4 regions of the Pseudomonas sp. Pme6b genome follow, and region 4 is predicted to be linked to each of the others. Evidence: predicted binding sites of a transcription regulator. Region 4 holds the regulator's gene; each other region holds the start of a gene.
The links. The regulator FliA, encoded in region 4, starts transcription of late flagellar genes. The targets are predictions, from matches to a motif close to CTAAAGTTTNNNNNNNNNNNGCCGNTAA.
Positions count from the first base shown of each region.

Region 1: AC4ANE_RS09845 (methyl-accepting chemotaxis protein) is a predicted target of FliA. The motif match lies at 1,977-2,004, and genes of this name have one in related genera.
Region 2: AC4ANE_RS00350 (methyl-accepting chemotaxis protein) is a predicted target of FliA. The motif match lies at 2,568-2,595, and genes of this name have one in related genera.
Region 3: AC4ANE_RS17255 (methyl-accepting chemotaxis protein) is a predicted target of FliA. The motif match lies at 2,263-2,290, and genes of this name have one in related genera.

Region 1 is NZ_CM176704.1:2,146,190-2,150,401, reverse strand. It holds partial or broken gene AC4ANE_RS09855 (PAS domain-containing hybrid sensor histidine kinase/response regulator) at 1-1,010, shown strand, start outside; gene AC4ANE_RS09850 (TetR/AcrR family transcriptional regulator) at 1,117-1,725, shown strand; gene AC4ANE_RS09845 (methyl-accepting chemotaxis protein) at 2,080-3,711, shown strand; gene AC4ANE_RS09840 (aldo/keto reductase) at 3,815-4,212, shown strand, end outside.
Region 2 is NZ_CM176704.1:74,515-78,726, forward strand. It holds gene AC4ANE_RS00350 (methyl-accepting chemotaxis protein) at 485-2,461, opposite strand; gene AC4ANE_RS00355 (LysR substrate-binding domain-containing protein) at 2,646-3,566, opposite strand; gene AC4ANE_RS00360 (NorM family multidrug efflux MATE transporter) at 3,722-4,212, shown strand, end outside.
Region 3 is NZ_CM176704.1:3,818,095-3,822,306, forward strand. It holds gene AC4ANE_RS17250 (T6SS phospholipase effector Tle1-like catalytic domain-containing protein) at 1-324, opposite strand, end outside; gene AC4ANE_RS17255 (methyl-accepting chemotaxis protein) at 608-2,212, opposite strand; gene AC4ANE_RS17260 (TraR/DksA family transcriptional regulator) at 2,389-2,793, opposite strand; gene AC4ANE_RS17265 (ABC transporter permease) at 3,099-4,124, opposite strand; gene AC4ANE_RS17270 (sugar ABC transporter ATP-binding protein) at 4,172-4,212, opposite strand, start outside.
Region 4 is NZ_CM176704.1:4,032,647-4,036,858, forward strand. It holds gene AC4ANE_RS18230 (protein phosphatase CheZ) at 1-451, opposite strand, end outside; gene AC4ANE_RS18235 (chemotaxis response regulator CheY) at 471-845, opposite strand; gene fliA (RNA polymerase sigma factor FliA) at 1,098-1,838, opposite strand; gene fleN (flagellar synthesis regulator FleN) at 1,835-2,668, opposite strand; gene flhF (flagellar biosynthesis GTPase FlhF) at 2,784-4,112, opposite strand; gene flhA (flagellar biosynthesis protein FlhA) at 4,124-4,212, opposite strand, start outside.

The DNA.
Region 1 (4,212 bases), 1.9 Mb from region 4:
ATGTAGACAAATACATCGTCACCGCACAGGGCGCTGCCAAGCGCGCCGCGGCCTTGACGCACAGGCTTCTGGCCTTCTCCCGACGCCAGACACTGGACCCACAGCCAACCGACGTGAACAGGCTGATGAAAGGCATGACAGACCTTATCCAGCGCACGGTAGGCCCCAGCATCGTGGTCGAAACCATTGGCACCATAGGTCTATGGCCAACGCTGGTCGATGCAAGCCAGCTGGAGAACGCGCTGCTGAATCTGTGTATCAACGCCCGCGACGCGATGCCGGACGGCGGGCGCATCACGATCGAGGCCGACAACCAATGGATAGAAGGTGATGTGGCGCGGATGCACGATATGCCTGAGGGTCACTATCTGTCGCTGTGCGTGACCGACACCGGCACAGGCATGACGCCCGATGTCATCGCCAAGGCATTCGACCCCTTCTTCACCACCAAGCCCATTGGTCAGGGCACCGGTCTTGGTCTGTCGATGATTTACGGGTTCGCCAATCAGTCCGGCGGTCGGGTGCGCATTCAGTCGCAGGTGGGCAAGGGAACCTCGATATCCCTGTATCTGCCACGTTACGACGGTACAGCGACCAGAGACGAGAGCGATGTGCACCAGGCGCCGTTCGAGTTTACCCAGTCTGGAGAGACCATTCTGATCGTGGACGACGAACCGACGGTACGCATGCTGCTCACCGACGCGCTCGGGGATCTGGGTTATACCCTGATCGAGGCGGCCGACAGCCTGGCCGGCCTCAAACTGCTGCGCTCGGACGTGCATATCGATCTGCTCATCACCGACGTGGGCTTGCCCGGTGGCATGAACGGGCGACAGATGGCCGACGCGGGACGCGAAGTACGTCCGCATCTGAAAACCCTGTTCATCACCGGTTATGCAGAAAACGCTGCCATTGGTGACGAGCAGCTCGGGCCAGGCATGCGGGTACTGACCAAGCCGTTTGCGATTGATGCTCTGGCTGCCCGAGTCCAGGAATTGATGAGCGCCTGATGCAACCGGCTCGTTGCGATCCTGCTTCGGGCCTTCGACATTGAGCGCTGCGCGAACCCGGTGCTAACATGCGCGACCGCCATGCAGGCAAGGGAATAACCGGGTCATGAGCAGTATCCGCGAGCGCAACAAAGAACTCATCCTGCGCGCTGCCAGCGAAGAATTCGCCGACAAGGGCTTCGCCGCCAGCAAGACCAGCGATATCGCGGCCAAGGCCGGTGTCCCCAAGCCCAACGTCTATTACTACTTCAAATCCAAGGACAACCTCTATCGCGAGGTGCTGGAAAGCATCATCGAGCCCATCCTGCAAGCTTCGACGCCGTTCAATCCTCAAGGTGTACCGGCCGACGTACTGAGCAGCTACATCCGTTCGAAGATCCAGATTTCCCGTGACCTGCCCTTTGCCTCAAAAGTGTTCGCCAGCGAGATCATGCACGGCGCCCCGCACCTTACGTCAGAGCAGATCGAACAGCTCAATGGGCAGGCGCGGCACAATATCGAATGCATTCAAGCCTGGATCGACAGCGGGCAGATCGCCCCGCTCGATCCCCATCACCTGATGTTCACCATCTGGGCCGCGACCCAGACCTACGCAGATTTCGACTGGCAGATCGCAACCGTTACCGGCAAGGCGAAACTGGAGGACGCTGATTACGAGGCCGCGACCCGGACCATTCTCAGGCTGGTGCTCAAGGGTTGCGAGCCGGACCGCTGAACCCCACCCCGCTTTGCTGCAGACGCAAAAAACCCGCCGAAGCGGGTGGTTTTGCAACATGACCATTCCGACATCCTGTCAGTAGCCTCCTGGCAATGGTCGATCTTCCCTGATCGCTGCGGCGTTCCTTCGCTGCAGCTGTTGAATTGGATCCTACATTCACTGAGGGTCCGTCGATAGAGCCAATCGCGTCTGTTGCTGTAAGCCTTTCGCTATACCGATGTAGGTCTGTAAAAAAATGTGACTGTTATCTCATGTTTGGTCATGATGCGCCGAGAAGCTTAAAGGCTCTGCATCGCGCGTTGCGCGGCTCGGTTTCCATAAAAAGAAAAAATAATGCACGGGATGATAATCATGAGTATGCGCAGTTTTTCCATCAGCCGCCGTCTGTGGCTGATCCTTGTGGTTTCAGTGCTGATGCTTTTTGTTTTGTCGGCGACCCTGCTCAGACAGATCCATAACGATCTGTATCAGGCCAAGGCCGAAAAAACCATGCATGTGGTCCAGACCGCCAGCGGCATACTCACCTACTACCAAGGGCTTGAAGCCGCGGGCAGCATGACGCGCGAAGCCGCGCAACAACAGGCCCTGAAAGAGATAAAGGGCTTGCGTTACAGCCAGAGCGACTACTTCTGGATCAACGACCTGCGCCCGGTGATGATCATGCACCCCACCAACCCCAAACTTGAAGGCCAGGACATATCGACCATCAAGGACCCGGACGGCTTTGCGGTGTTCAACGAAATGGTCACGCTGGTCAAAGCCCAGGGTGCCGGGATGGTGAATTACCGCTGGCCCAAGCCCGGCGCCAGCGAGCCGGTGAAAAAAACTTCTTACGTGCAGCTTTTTCAGCCCTGGGGCTGGATTCTGGGGTCGGGCGTATACGTCGATGACGTAGCGGCAGAGTTCAAGGCACAGCTATGGAACGCCGGCATCTTCATCGCAGGCATCGTGCTGGTCATGGTCCTGCTACTGGTCATGATTGTGCGCAGTATCGTGCGACCGCTGAGAGCGGCGGTCGGTGCAATGGCCAGCATCGCCAGTGGCGAAAGTGACCTGACCCGTACGCTGGAAACCCACGGCAAGGATGAAATCACCGAGCTGGGCGTTCACTTCAACGCCTTTGTCGCCAAGCTGCGCAATGTCGTCGGCCAGTTGCAGAATTCGGCAGTAGCGCTGGGCCAGGCCTCAACGGATCTGGGCAGCAATGCCGGGCAGGCGCAGAAACGCAGCGAGCAGCAGTCCCAACAAATGGACCTGGTTGCCACCGCGATCAACGAAGTGACCTATGGCGTACAAGACGTGGCCAAGAACGCCGAGCAGGCCGCCAACGAAATGCGTGATGCCGAGTCACAGGCGCAGCAGGGTCAGGTCAACATCGATAACAGCCTGCGCCAGATCGAACACCTGTCCACCACCATCGGCCAAGCCGTTGAAGTGATGCAGAGTCTGGCCAGCGAGAGCACGCAGATCGGCAGCGTACTGGAAGTCATCAGTTCGATTGCCGAGCAGACCAACCTGCTGGCGCTGAACGCCGCCATCGAAGCGGCACGCGCAGGTGAACAGGGTCGTGGCTTTGCCGTAGTGGCTGACGAAGTACGTCTGCTGGCCCAGCGCACCCAGAAGTCGACTGCAGAAATCCAGGCCATGATCGAACGCCTGCAAAAGCATTCCGACGCGGCGGTCAAGGTAATCGGCGACAGCAGCCGTTCCTCGCAACTGACTATCGAGCAGGCCAACCAGGCAGGCCAGAGCCTGACGTCCATCAGTCAGGCGCTACGCAACCTCAATAGCCTGAACACCTCCATTGCCAGCGCTACTCTGCAACAGACGCATGTGGTGGACGACATCAACCAGAACGTGACCCAGGCCGCGCAACTGTCCCAAAGCACTGCACTCGCCGCTGAACAATCGACTTCGGCCAGCCTGCACCTGCGCGACTTGAGTGAAGAACTGAACGGGCTGCTGAAGCAGTTCCGGGTTTAAATCTGCATTGCGATGGGGTGCACGGAACCTAGTGCGCCTCTTGTTGCCTGACACCTGCTTAATCAACCGCTCATTTAGATGCTTATTTATTGCAGGGGGTCACATGCGCACACTGGAATTGGCAGGCAGAACTGTACCAGTGCTGGGTCAGGGCACCTGGCACATGGGTGAAAAAGGGCACCTGCGCTCGGCAGAAATTGCTGGCCTTTGCATGGGTATCGAACAGGGCCTGACCCTGATCGACACCGCCGAGATGTACGCCGACGGCGCTGCCGAAGAGATCGTCGGGCAAGCCATCGCCGGGCAACGCGACAAGGTATTCGTGGTCAGCAAGGTCTACCCGCACAATGCCAGCCGCAGCGGTATCCCGGCCGCGTGCGAAGCAAGCCTGCGAAGGATGAACACCGACTACATCGACCTTTATCTGTTGCACTGGCCGGGCCAGTACCCACTGACAGAAACCGTCGAAGCCTTCGAACGCTTGCAGGAAGCGGGTAAAAT
Region 2 (4,212 bases), 2.1 Mb from region 4:
AGCATCGCACAGGGTGGGATTCATTGAAATAAAAGTGTCATAAATCCGCACCGCAAATGCAAGACCGGACGCGGGAGCGTCGCACGATGGCTGAAGAGCTTCGGCACGACAGTTGGATTATCGTTCCGCACGCTCCAGCATGGGAATGCCTTGGGTGACGCTCTGCGTCACAAGTCTGCGCCGCACCACAAACGCAAGACCGGACGCGGAGCGTCCAGAACGGCATGCGACGCGGAGCGTCGCACGATGGCTGAAGAACTTCGGCACGACAGTTGGGATTATCGTTCCGCACGCTCCAGCGTGGGAATGCCGTTCGTGACGCTCTGCGTCACAAGTCTGCGCCGCACCGCAAACGCAAGACCGGACGCGGAGCGTCCAGAACGGCATACCCACGCGGAGCATGGGTACGATGGTGTTCTTGAGAGCACTTATCGCTCTCCGACGCGGAGCATCGGCACGATAGTCGTGAGGCTTCCAGCAGCCATCAACGGAACCGGTCAACCTCGTTACGCAGTTCTGTCGCCAACCCATTCAGCTCCTGAGCGGTGACCGCCAGGTTGGACATCACCTGGCGCTGTTCGCTGTTGGCCATGGCGATGCTTTGCAGGTTGCTGCTGAGCATGGTGGCGGTGCTGCTTTGTTCCTGGGTGGCGGTGGTGATGGCGGCGAACTGGTGACCGGCCGAGCGGCTTTGTTCGTCGATCTGGGCCAGTGCCGAGGCCACTTTGGCGTTAAGCGACAGGCCTTCCTGCATCAGGGTGTTGCCCTGTTGCATGGTGCTGATGGCGTTGCCGGTTTCCTGCTGAATGCTGGCGATCATGCCGGAGATTTCGTCCGTCGCTTCACGGGTACGAGAAGCCAGGCTGCGCACTTCATCGGCCACCACGGCAAAGCCGCGGCCTTGTTCACCGGCACGTGCGGCCTCGATGGCGGCGTTGAGTGCCAGCAGGTTGGTCTGGTCGGCAATCGAGGTAATCACCCCGACAATGCTGCCGATCTCCTGCGAACGCTGGCCCAGTGTGTCGATGACCGTTGCTGTACTGCTCAGCGAGGTTGCGATCTGTTGCAGCGATGAAGACGCCTCGTCCATCGAGGTACGACCAATGCGCGTCTGCTGCGCATTTTCCTGTGCCAGACGCTCGGTATTGCTCATGTTGTCAGCGATGTTCATCGACGTGGCGCTGAACTCCTCGACGGCACCGGCCATGCTGGTGATCTCGCCGGACTGTTGCTCCATGCCCTCGAACGCGCCGCCGGACAGGCCGGACAATGCGTGGGCGCGCGTGCTGACTTCCTGCGCCGCGGTGCGGATATGCGACACCATTGATGACAGCGCTTCGCTCATCTTGTTGAAGCTGCCCGACAGTTGCCCGATCTCGTCGTTGCTGGTCACATTGAGGCGTACGCTCAGGTCGCCCGCACCCAATGCATCGGCCTGGCGTACCAGTTCGGACAGTGGACGCAGCTTGCTGCGCAGTAGCCAGATCGCGCTGATCACTGCGATCAGCATGGCCAGCACACTGCCGATGGCCAGCTGGGTGCCGACGTTCCAGGTCACTTCACTGATTTCGTCACGCGGCATGCTGGCGATGACGGTCCAGGGGCCGCCGGCGAACGGCTGGCCAACGCTGTAGTAGTCGTCATCGCCGTCATCCCAGAACTGCGCCTTGCCCGGTTTGCTGGCGAGGTCGGCAACGGACTTCGCTGCACCGTCCAGAGATTTGACGCCCGCCGGCGGAACCAGCCAGGCACCTTTTTCGTCCAGCAGTGCCAGCGAGCCGGTAGAGCCAATGCGAAAGCTCTTGAGGTTATCGAACTGGGTTTTCTGTGCGTCGGTGTAATCGAAGCCCACAAACAGCGCCGCAATGATCTTGCCGCTGCTGTCGCGAACCGGGCTGTACTGAGTCATGTAATAGCGATCAAACAACACCGCTTTGCCCACATAGCTCTGACCGGCGATCAAACGCTCGTAGGCTGCGCCCTTGCGATCCAGCACGGTACCGATGGCGCGCGTGCCATCCTGTTTGCTCAGAGAGGTGCTGATACGGACGAAGTCGTCGCCGCTGCGCACGAAAATCGTCGCCACGCCCGCGGTCATCGAGCGGAATTCATCAACCTCGGCAAAATCGTTGTTCAGTGCGGTATCACGCAGAAACAGGCCTGGCGTGGAAGTGCCCGCTACCGTGACCGGTTTGTCGGGTTGCAGGTTCAGGCCACCGGCAAAGCGCTTTTCGAACAGACCACTGAGGCGCTGAGTGCTATCGCGCAGGGTGCTGTGGAACGTGCTCAACTGGTCGGCGAGCAATCTGGCTTCGCTCGACATGTGCTCTTCGCGAATGACCAGGTTGGACGCGTCCAGAGACCTTAACGCGAACAGGGTGCTGCCGCTGATAACCACAGCCAGGATCACGGCCAGAGCAATACCGAGTTGCGAGGCAATTCGGGTACGGGGCTTGGACATAGAGACTCCATGCCGAATGATTGGAGTTGCCTGATCCGTGGCTTACCATTCAGCGAACAAATTAATGAGTGTTTTAAGCTGCCTGAACAGGCATTCGTTAAGCAGTGCTTCGGCCACCAGAGTCGTTACTTGAGTAACGGTCGCGACATTAACCAATGATGGCAGTTCAATACTAAACTAATTTTTAATGCAGTACTTCAACTAACGGCAACTCCATAGCGTTGACTTCCGTCTGCAGAAAATCGCTGAGGCGACGCAACCTCTCTGCGCCGGGCCTTGTGCGCGGCCAGACCAGATAATAATTTTCTCCGCTGAATACCGCGGTGCGCCACGGCAGGCTCAGACGGGCCTGCGCCACGTCTTCGGCGACCATAAGTAAGTCGCCCATCGATACGCCGTAACCGCGTGCTGCTGCAATCATTCCCAGCTCAAGCGTATCGAACACCTGCCCGCCTTTGAGCGACACCTGATCGGCCAGCCCCATGCGGTTCAGCCAGGTGCGCCAGTCACGCCGGTCAGGGGTGGGATGCAGCAACTCGGCCTTGGCCAGCCGCTTCACGTCCCATGGCGGGTCCTTCAACAACGTAGGTGCCCCCACCGGAATCAACAGCTCCGGGAACAGCAAAGTGGCTTCCCAGTCCGAGGGGAAATGCCCGTGACTGAGTAAAATCGCGCAGTCGAAAGGCTCCAGAGTAAAGTCCACGGCATCGATATCCATCCAGGCGCTGGTCAGCTGCACCTCGTTGCCTACTTGCAGATGACGGAAGCGACTGAGCCGCGCCAGCAACCAGCGCATGGTCAGCGTCGATGGCGCTTTCATGCGCAGAATGCCTTCGTCGGTCTGCAAGGTGCTGCAGGCTCGCTCAAGCGCCAGAAACCCATCACGCACGCCGGGCAACAGCGCACGCGCTGATTCAGTCAGTTGCAAGTTGCGCCCGTTGCGCTGAAACAAACGACAGGCAAAGTGCTCTTCCAGCGTGCGGATGTGACGGCTTACTGCACTTTGAGTGATCGAAAGCTCCTCGGCCGCTCGCGTGAACGACGTATGCCGCGCCGCAGCTTCAAACGCCCTTAGTGCATAAAGAGGGGGGAGACTGCGAGGCATATGGCGCTTCCTGCTGGCGATGAGTGGCTACTTTACTGCAAATCGTCTCAGATGAGTTTTACTCATGCAGCGCATCAGGTTTATCGTTTTGTGCTTGCGCGTCCAACCGCCCAGAATAGGCGCTCATCCGAACTCCGCCGTAGAGCACCGCCCACATGCAGCCCGCACTTAAAGAACTCTGGATCATCCTGCGCCTTGCCGGGCCGCTGATTGCATCGCAGATGGCGCACATGCTGATGGTGTTCACCGACACGGTGATGATGGGCAAGATCGGCCCGGAGGCGCTGGCAGGCGGTGGCCTGGGTGCGGCCACGTACAGCTTTGTTTCATTCTTTTGCGTGGGCGTGATGGCTGCGGTCGGCACGCTGGTCGCGATTCGCCATGGTGCAGGTGATACCGAAGGTGCGACGCGCCTGACCCAGGCCGGTCTGTGGCTGGCGTGGGGCATGGCGCTGGTTGCTGCGCTGCTGCTGTGGAACCTCGAGCCCATCCTGTTGCAGTTCGGTCAGGCCGAAGCCAACGTGCATATGGCTGCCCAGTTTCTGATCACCCTGCCCTTTGCCCTGCCTGGCTTGCTCAGCTTCATGGCACTGCGCGGCTTCACCAGTGCACTCGGGCGTGCGGGGCCGGTGATGACCATCAGTCT
Region 3 (4,212 bases), 210 kb from region 4:
CCCGCTTACATAGATCGGGTAGTACACCTTCAAGCCTGCACTGTCATTTTCGGCGACACGTTGCAGCCGATAAAGATCAACCAGCCTGGCTATATTACTCAGATCATTACTATAACTACTGCCAGGATGAACATGACGACCCGCACACTCTTTAATGTGCTGACCACCATTCATTTCAATCAATGCCTGACAGTCAGCCCCGATCTGGCTGTTGACGCGATTATTTCCCGTGCCGTCGAAGAAAATTCCGATCCGTGCGGTAACACGCCGCGTTACCACATCCGAGATTGCTGCTGTTTGTTCGGCACTCCATTTATCGTTCATATCTTTTCCATCCTTAGAGGCAGGCCAAGAAAAGGCCGCACTTAAATCAAAACGTAAATAACGTTGATTTAAACAGCTTGCTTAAAGACGGTGATCAGTCAAGTCATGCAGCGTGTATTCAGAGTATTCCTACAACTTCTGTCGTCAGGTATTTATTATTTATAAACAAACACCTACACGTTTGTGCAAACGGGTTTCAGAACCCGCAATTTCACCAAACAGAAAAACCAACCGGGCAGGTTATTTAATACTTGATCTAACCTGAGCCGCCTGTTTTAAAGAATCAGCGGCTTTGCGGTTTGTACCCAAGGCGCAGACCACCCCAATGTCGCCCGTTGACCACAATAGGCACAGACAGGTCGTGCATCAGTTCGCCGGTGTCCCGGGTGTAGGTTTGCAGCAGAACAGGCTGTTGATGGCTGCCGCAGCGAATGCCGGTACGATCATCAAACTTGCGCTTGCTTCGATTACGCGCATTGTCCACCGTCGCATCGCCGGTCAAAGGCTGACTGAAAGCGTTGTTGTGCGTCGGCACATACCCTTGCTGCGTGCAGGCAATGGCGAATACCAGACCTTCATGGCGCGAAAGCAACGGTTCTTGCAATGCCGGCAATACTTGATCGGTGTAGCGATCAAAACGCGTGGTAAAGCGGGTGGGTGAGGTATTGGGGACGGGTTTGTAGTTGCGATCAAACAAGTCATCCAGGCTGACGCGCCCCTGCACAATGTCAGCCTCGAATTTTTCCGCGATCAGCCGCGCACCTTCGCGGGCCAGGTCGTAGATACGCTGGTGATAGTCATCCAGACCGACCTGAGCCAGCCGCTGGCTGATGGTCTCGGCCTGCCCCTCCATCTGTACTGCGGCTTTGGCCAGTTGCCGGGTTTGTTCATCACTGACGGCAAGATCACTGCGCATGTGCTCGACAGCATCGAACAGGCTGGCCAACTGGTCCTGGTTGCTCCTCGCGCCTTGAGCAATTTCGCTGACCTGGCTTTCCACCTCAATCGCAAGCCGGGCGATATTGCCCAGATGCTGTCCGGTCAGCTCGACCTGCTCGACCCCCGCATCGAGATCAGAAGACAGCTCGCGAATCTGCTCCACCACCTGTGCGGTGCGTTGCTGGATATCGGCCACCATCTGCCCGACTTCCCCGGTAGCACTGGCAGTACGGCCCGCAAGCCCGCGTACTTCGTCAGCGACCACCGCAAAACCGCGCCCGTGCTCACCTGCCCGGGCAGCTTCGATGGCCGCATTGAGCGCCAGCAGGTTGGTCTGGCTGGCGATGGATTGAATGACCAGCGTCACACGCTGGATTTCTTCACTGCGCTGGCTCAACGCCTCGATCAACTCACGACTGCCGACAGCACGCTTGCTCAAGAGGTGCATGCGCTCGATGGACTCATTCAGAACGCCGCTTCCCGATTCGCTGCGCTGGCGCGCCTCACTGGCTGCAACCAATGCCTGTTGACTCAACTGGGCAGTCTGCTGCTCGGTCGCAATCATCTGTTCAGCGCTGTTGACTATCTGTCCGGCAGCACCCAACTGCGACTGCACCTTGCCCGCCAGTTGCCCGACAGAAAATGCCACCTGAGCGGCCGACAGTGCGTTGTGGCTAGTGGTGCGCGACAGGTCGCGGGTCAGCAGCGCGATATCACTGTCACTTGCCTCGACTTGCAAGCCAGGCTGCCTTCTGCGCAACAAAAGCGGCAGCCAGGCGACCAGCAGCGCTGCGGGAATGACGATATAAAGAGACAAACCGATAACGCTCATGGCGGCGAAGAGCAGGCACAACACGACACTTTGCACCGCTGGCACCCACCACTTCGACGCAGCGCCGCGAGCATCGGCCAGTGGTAATCCGGCTGCCATGGATAGGTTCTCGGCCATGCTGCGTCACCCCGTCGGTATTTATCATTATTACGTTTATTAAACGCTAGATAACGGCCTTATGCCATGCCCCGTTGGTCGTAGCGAGCAATACGTTTTGGACAAATTCCGGGCACAACAAAACCGGGAGGCAATCGCTTGCCTCCCGGTTCGGTCACTCAGCTGCTGCCTGCGTATCAGGCCTGGCGCTGATGCTTGTCGATCTGCTCGTGGCGCTCTTGCGCCTCGATGCAATATTTGGTGGTCGGGCTGATCAGCAGACGCTTCAGGCCGATTGGCTCACCGCTGTCATCGCACCAGCCGAAGGTATCGTCGGCAATACGCGAGAGTGCCATTTCCAACTGGGGCAGCATGCGCTGGTCGCGGTCGATCACATTGACCAGCCAGTGACGCTCCTCTTCAACCGAAGCGGCGTCTGCAGGGTCGGCAGGCGTGTCCAGGCTCTCGATCGCAATACGGCTCTGCTCGATTCGCTCGTGGATCTCGACCTTCATGCCCTGCAACAGCTCGACGAAGAAAGCGTGCTGCTCGGCGTTCATGTAGTCATCGGCCGGCATGGCCAGCAACTTTTCCTTTGTCATTTATTTCTCTATAAAAAAACGTGCATTGAGGAGCGGCTTGACGTTGCCGTGCAAACCAATAATCTCCAAGCGCCACCTGGCACTCAATTTACGAGGGGCGGCAGTCTAAGGCCGGCTAGCGGGCTCGGCAACACAATTGAAGGATTTTTGTACAACAATTGCCGTAAAACCCTTGAAATGCGGGCGAAAGACCCGGCCAGCATGCTGCTTGATGAGGCTCTGACCTGCTGACAGCTAATCGGTTCCTGCAACATTCAACGCACAAAAGGGCCTGAAAAAGGCCCTTTGATGCAGATTATTGAATATCAGCGCTTGGTCTTGCGCTTGTTGCGATATTGATCGATTACCACCGCCACTACAATGATCAGGCCTTTGATAATGTCCTGAACATAGGCGTCTACGCCGACAAAGGTGAAACCACTGGCCATTACGCCGAGAATCAGCGCACCGATCACAGTGCCGGTGATTCGCCCTACTCCACCGGACAGGCTGGTGCCGCCGATGACTGCGGCAGCGATAGCGTCCAGTTCATAGGACATGCCCATTCCGGCCTGCCCGGTTGCGGCACGTGCCGAGGCAACCACCCCTGCCAGCCCGGCCAGCAGCCCGGCGATGCTATAGACGATAACCAGGTGGCGCTTGACGTTGATCCCGGAAGTACGCGCAGCCTGCATGTTGCCGCCGATGGCGTAGGTGTATTTGCCGTACTTGGTATAACGCAGGGCAATGTGGAAGATCACCGCCACCACCAGAAAGATGATCACCGGCATCGCGCCCTGTCCGATAGCCGTGTAGGAGTCAGAGAGCATGCTCACCGGCTGACCTTCGGTGTAGAAGCGCGCCAGGCCACGCGCGGAGACCATCATGCCCAGCGTGGCAATGAATGGCGGAATACCGGTTATGGCAATGATGCTGCCGTTGATGGCACCCGCCAGCAGCCCGACTCCGAGCCCGACCACGATCGGAATCCACACGGGCAGGTCGGTCAAGGAAGGAAATACCGCCCGGGAGAAGTCCGAGGTTTGCGCCAGGCTCGCGGCAATCATCGCTGACAGTGCCAGCACCGAACCGGACGACAGGTCGATGCCTGTGGTAATGATCACCTGAGTCACGCCGATGGCCAGCAAGCCGATGATCGACACCTGAAGGATCATCAGTACCAGACGCTGGGAGTTGAGCAGAAAGCTCTGATCACGGACGATCCAGCCAAACAGCTCAAAGATCAGACCGATACCGATCAGCACCAGAAAAATACTCAGCTCGGTTGGCAGCCGCCGTTTGTTCCTGGTCGGTGCCAAGGCTGGTTTGTTTTGCGAAATCGCGTTGCTCATGTTCGTTCCCCTTTTGTTCTTCTTCTACCGAGCCCTGTAGTGCGAACTCAATGAACCTTGTGGCCGGAGGCCAGATGCATGACTTTTT
Region 4 (4,212 bases):
GAAAACCATCGACCCGCTTGGCCAGCTCACGGAATTCTTCAGCACCGATTTCGCGGCGCATGAAACGCCCCCAGTCGTCACTCAATGCCTTGGCATCGGAGCTCAGACCGCTCATGAGCGGTGTGCTTTCCTCGACCAGGTCCATAGTGCGGTTGGCCGCATTCTCGGTCAGCCTCACCACATACGACAGGCGTTCGGTCGCGTCGGTGATCTGCGACACTTCCTCGGCTTGAGGCATGTGCGGATCAATATGAAAGTTGACGATTGCACTGTGCAGCTCACGAGTCAGCTTGCCCACTTCCTGATAAAGGCCGCGGTCGCGTGTCTGGTTGAGTTCATGGATCAGCTGCACAGCGTCACCGAAGCGGCCCTTTTCAAGGCTGGTGACGAGTTCCTGCGCGTGTCTCTTTAAGGTCGACTCAAAGTCGGCCATCGAATCATTGTTATCCATAGCGCCCTCGCGGCATGCATCAGCTATTGACGCGTTCAAAGATCTTTTCGATCTTCTCTTTAAGCGCTTGAGCCGTGAATGGCTTGACTACATAACCGTTCACCCCGGCCTGGGCAGCTTCAATGATCTGCTCACGCTTCGCTTCGGCAGTAACCATCAGTACAGGAAGGCTCTTGAGACGCTCGTCCGCACGGACCTGACGCAACAAGTCGATACCGGTCATGCCAGGCATGTTCCAGTCCGTCACCAGAAAGTCAAAGGCACCGCTCTGCAGCATCGGCAATGCGGTCAGACCGTCATCCGCTTCAGATGTGTTGGTAAATCCCAGATCACGCAACAGATTCTTGATGATCCGCCGCATCGTTGAGAAGTCATCAACGATGAGGATTTTCATGTTCTTGTCCAATTCGACCTCCAAGCAGTCTTTAACGCGTTCAGCACCTGAACACGCTGTTCACTCAATACTGGCACAGCACACCCCCAGCTATACGAAACGACGACGGGCTTGGCACAACGACAGTCAAGACTGCGACTAAAGCCCATCGAGACATTGCCCGACAGGCCCTTGCCTCGTCTATCCTGCTACCACGTAACGCTTTGCACAGCCGGCATGCAGACAACGCACGACAAACGTCGCGCACTGCCGTCAACGCGCTCGCCACTCCCCCAAACGCCCCCGCAAACGAGCTGCGCACTGGCTGTGTAACTGACTGACCCGAGATTCGCTGACCCCAAGAACCTCTCCGATTTCCTTGAGGTTCAGCTCTTCGTCGTAGTACAGCGCCAACACCAGACGCTCACGCTCTGGCAAATTGGCAATTGCATCGGCCAACGCTGCCTGGAAGCGCTCGTCTTCCAGGTCGCGCGACGGCTCAAGCGAACCGCTTGCGCCATCCTCATGCAGCCCTTCGTGATCGCCGTCCTGAAGCAGGTCGTCGAAACTGAAGAGGCGGCTGCCCAAGGTGTCATTCAAAATCCCGTAATAATCATCAAGACTCAACTGGAGTTCGGCCGCAACCTCGTGATCTTTAGCGTCACGGCCGGTTTTAGCTTCAATTGCACGAATTGCGTCACTGACCATTCGGGTATTGCGGTGCACTGAGCGTGGTGCCCAGTCGCCCTTGCGCACTTCATCCAGCATCGCACCACGAATGCGAATGCCGGCGTAGGTCTCGAAACTCGCACCTTTGGTTGAATCATATTTGGTGGAGACTTCAAGCAGACCGATCATGCCAGCCTGGATCAGATCCTCGACCTGCACGCTGGCCGGCAAGCGCGCCAGCAGATGATAAGCGATACGCTTGACCAATGGCGCATAACGCTCGATCAACTCGTATTGCGAATTACGGGAAGCCTTGCTGTACATCTGGTAGCCGCTCGCAGTCATTGCACAGGCCCTGCACTGGTCTGGTGAACGAGTCGCTCAACGAAGAACTCGAGATGACCCCGCGGGTTGGCTGGCAGCGGCCAGGTATCAACCTTCTGGGCAATGGCCTTGAACGCCAGCGCACATTTGGATCGCGGGAATGCTTCGTAGACGGCGCGCTGTTTCTGTACGGCCTTGCGCACGCACTCGTCGTACGGCACGGCACCTACATACTGCAGCGCGACATCAAGAAAACGGTCCGTCACTTTGGTGAGTTTGGCGAACAGGTTGCGCCCTTCCTGCGGGCTCTGCGCCATGTTGGCCAGCACACGGAAGCGGTTCATGCCGTAGTCGCGGTTGAGCAGTTTGATCAGGGCGTAGGCATCGGTGATCGACGTGGGCTCGTCGCACACCACCAGCAACACTTCCTGAGCGGCGCGCACGAAGCTGACCACCGATTCGCCGATACCGGCAGCCGTGTCAATCACCAGCACATCAAGGTTGTCGCCAATCTCGCTGAACGCCTGGATCAGACCCGCATGCTGGGCCGGGGACAGATGCACCATGCTCTGGGTGCCAGAGGCGGCAGGCACGATACGCACCCCACCCGGCCCCTGCAACAGAACGTCGCGCAACTCGCAACGGCCCTCTATCACATCGGCAAGTGTACGTTTAGGCGTCAGCCCAAGCAGAACGTCGACATTGGCCAGACCCAGATCGGCGTCCAGCAGCATGACACGACGGCCAAGCTCGGCAAGGGCCAGTGAAAGATTCACTGACACGTTAGTCTTACCGACGCCACCTTTGCCACCGGTCACCGCGATAACCTGTACGGGATGCATGCTGCCCATGTTATTTCTTTACCTTGTCTTGCGTAGACCGAAACCACATCGAGGGCTGCACGTTCGCAAATGAACACCGCATGGCAGACCGTTGACGCAGGGACATTCCAATAATATCCATCACTTAACCCACTCTCTTGCCAGGGGTGTGATAGAGGTCAGCAAACATATCAGCCATCGCTTCCTCGCTCGGCTCATCCTGCATCTGCACACTCACCGCACGGCTCACCAGTTGATGACGACGCGGGGTGTGCAGGTCGTCAGGAATACGGGGTCCGTCCGTGAGGTAGGCCACAGGTAATTCATGACTGATCGCCAGGCTCAGGACTTCGCCAAGGCTGGCTGTTTCATCAAGCTTGGTCAGAATGCATCCGGCCAGGCCACAACGCTTGTAACTGTGATAAGCAGCGGTCAGCACCTGCTTCTGGCTGGTGGTCGCCAGTACCAGGTAGTTACGCGACTTGATGCCACGCCCTGCCAGACTTTCCAGTTGCATGCGCAGCGCGGGATCGCTGGCTTGCAGCCCGGCGGTATCGATCAACACCACGCGCTTGCGCAGCAGCGGCTCCAGCGCCTGGACCAGCGACTGGCCAGGATCGACATGGGTAACCGGCACGTTGAGGATGCGCCCAAGGGTCTTGAGCTGCTCCTGTGCGCCGATGCGGAAACTGTCCATGCTGACCAGAGCGATATTCTGCGGACCGTACTTCAACACGTAACGTGCCGCCAGCTTGGCCAGCGTGGTGGTCTTGCCCATGCCGGCAGGCCCGACCATGGCAATGACTCCACCCTCTTCTAGCGGCTCGATGTCCGGCACGGCAATCATGCGCGCCAAATGGGCCAGCAACATGCGCCAGGCCTGACGAGGCTCGTCAATCTCCGGGATCATCGACAGCAGATCGCGCGACAGCGGGCCGGACAAACCGACACGTTGCAGGCGGCGCCACAGATTGGCCTGCTGCGGACGACTGCCCTGCAGCTGGTTCCAGGCCAGGGAGCCAAGCTGGACTTCCAGCAGCTCGCGCAAGCCGTTCAATTCGGAGCGCATCGAATCATAGGCGCGCTGGCCGACAGCAGGCTCTGCGGGCGCAGGCGGCGTGTACGCGAATGGTCGTGGCGGCTCTTCGAGCGTCGGCTCGATGTGCGTATCGACAGCGCTGACCGGTTTGCCGGAAAACAGCTGAAGATTGATCGACGCGTCACTGTCGCTGCGGTTGTTCAATTCGGCCTGAGCAGAGACGATGCGCGACTGGGTCTTGCGCAGCTCGTCTTCGAGCTCCATGTTCGGCACACGCGGTGCCAGGGCGGACAGCTTGTAATCCAGAGCGGCAGTCAGCTCTACGCCACCGGCAATGCGCCGGTTACCGATGATGGCCGCCTCGGCGCCCAGCTCATCGCGAACCAGTTTCATGGCTTGACGCATATCGGCGGCGAAAAATCGCTTAACTTGCATGACTCACTACCTCAGCCGTTCGGCCCGACAGTCGCTACGATGGTTACTTGCTTGTTGTCCGGAATTTCCTGATACGCCAGAACATGCATGTTCGGTACAG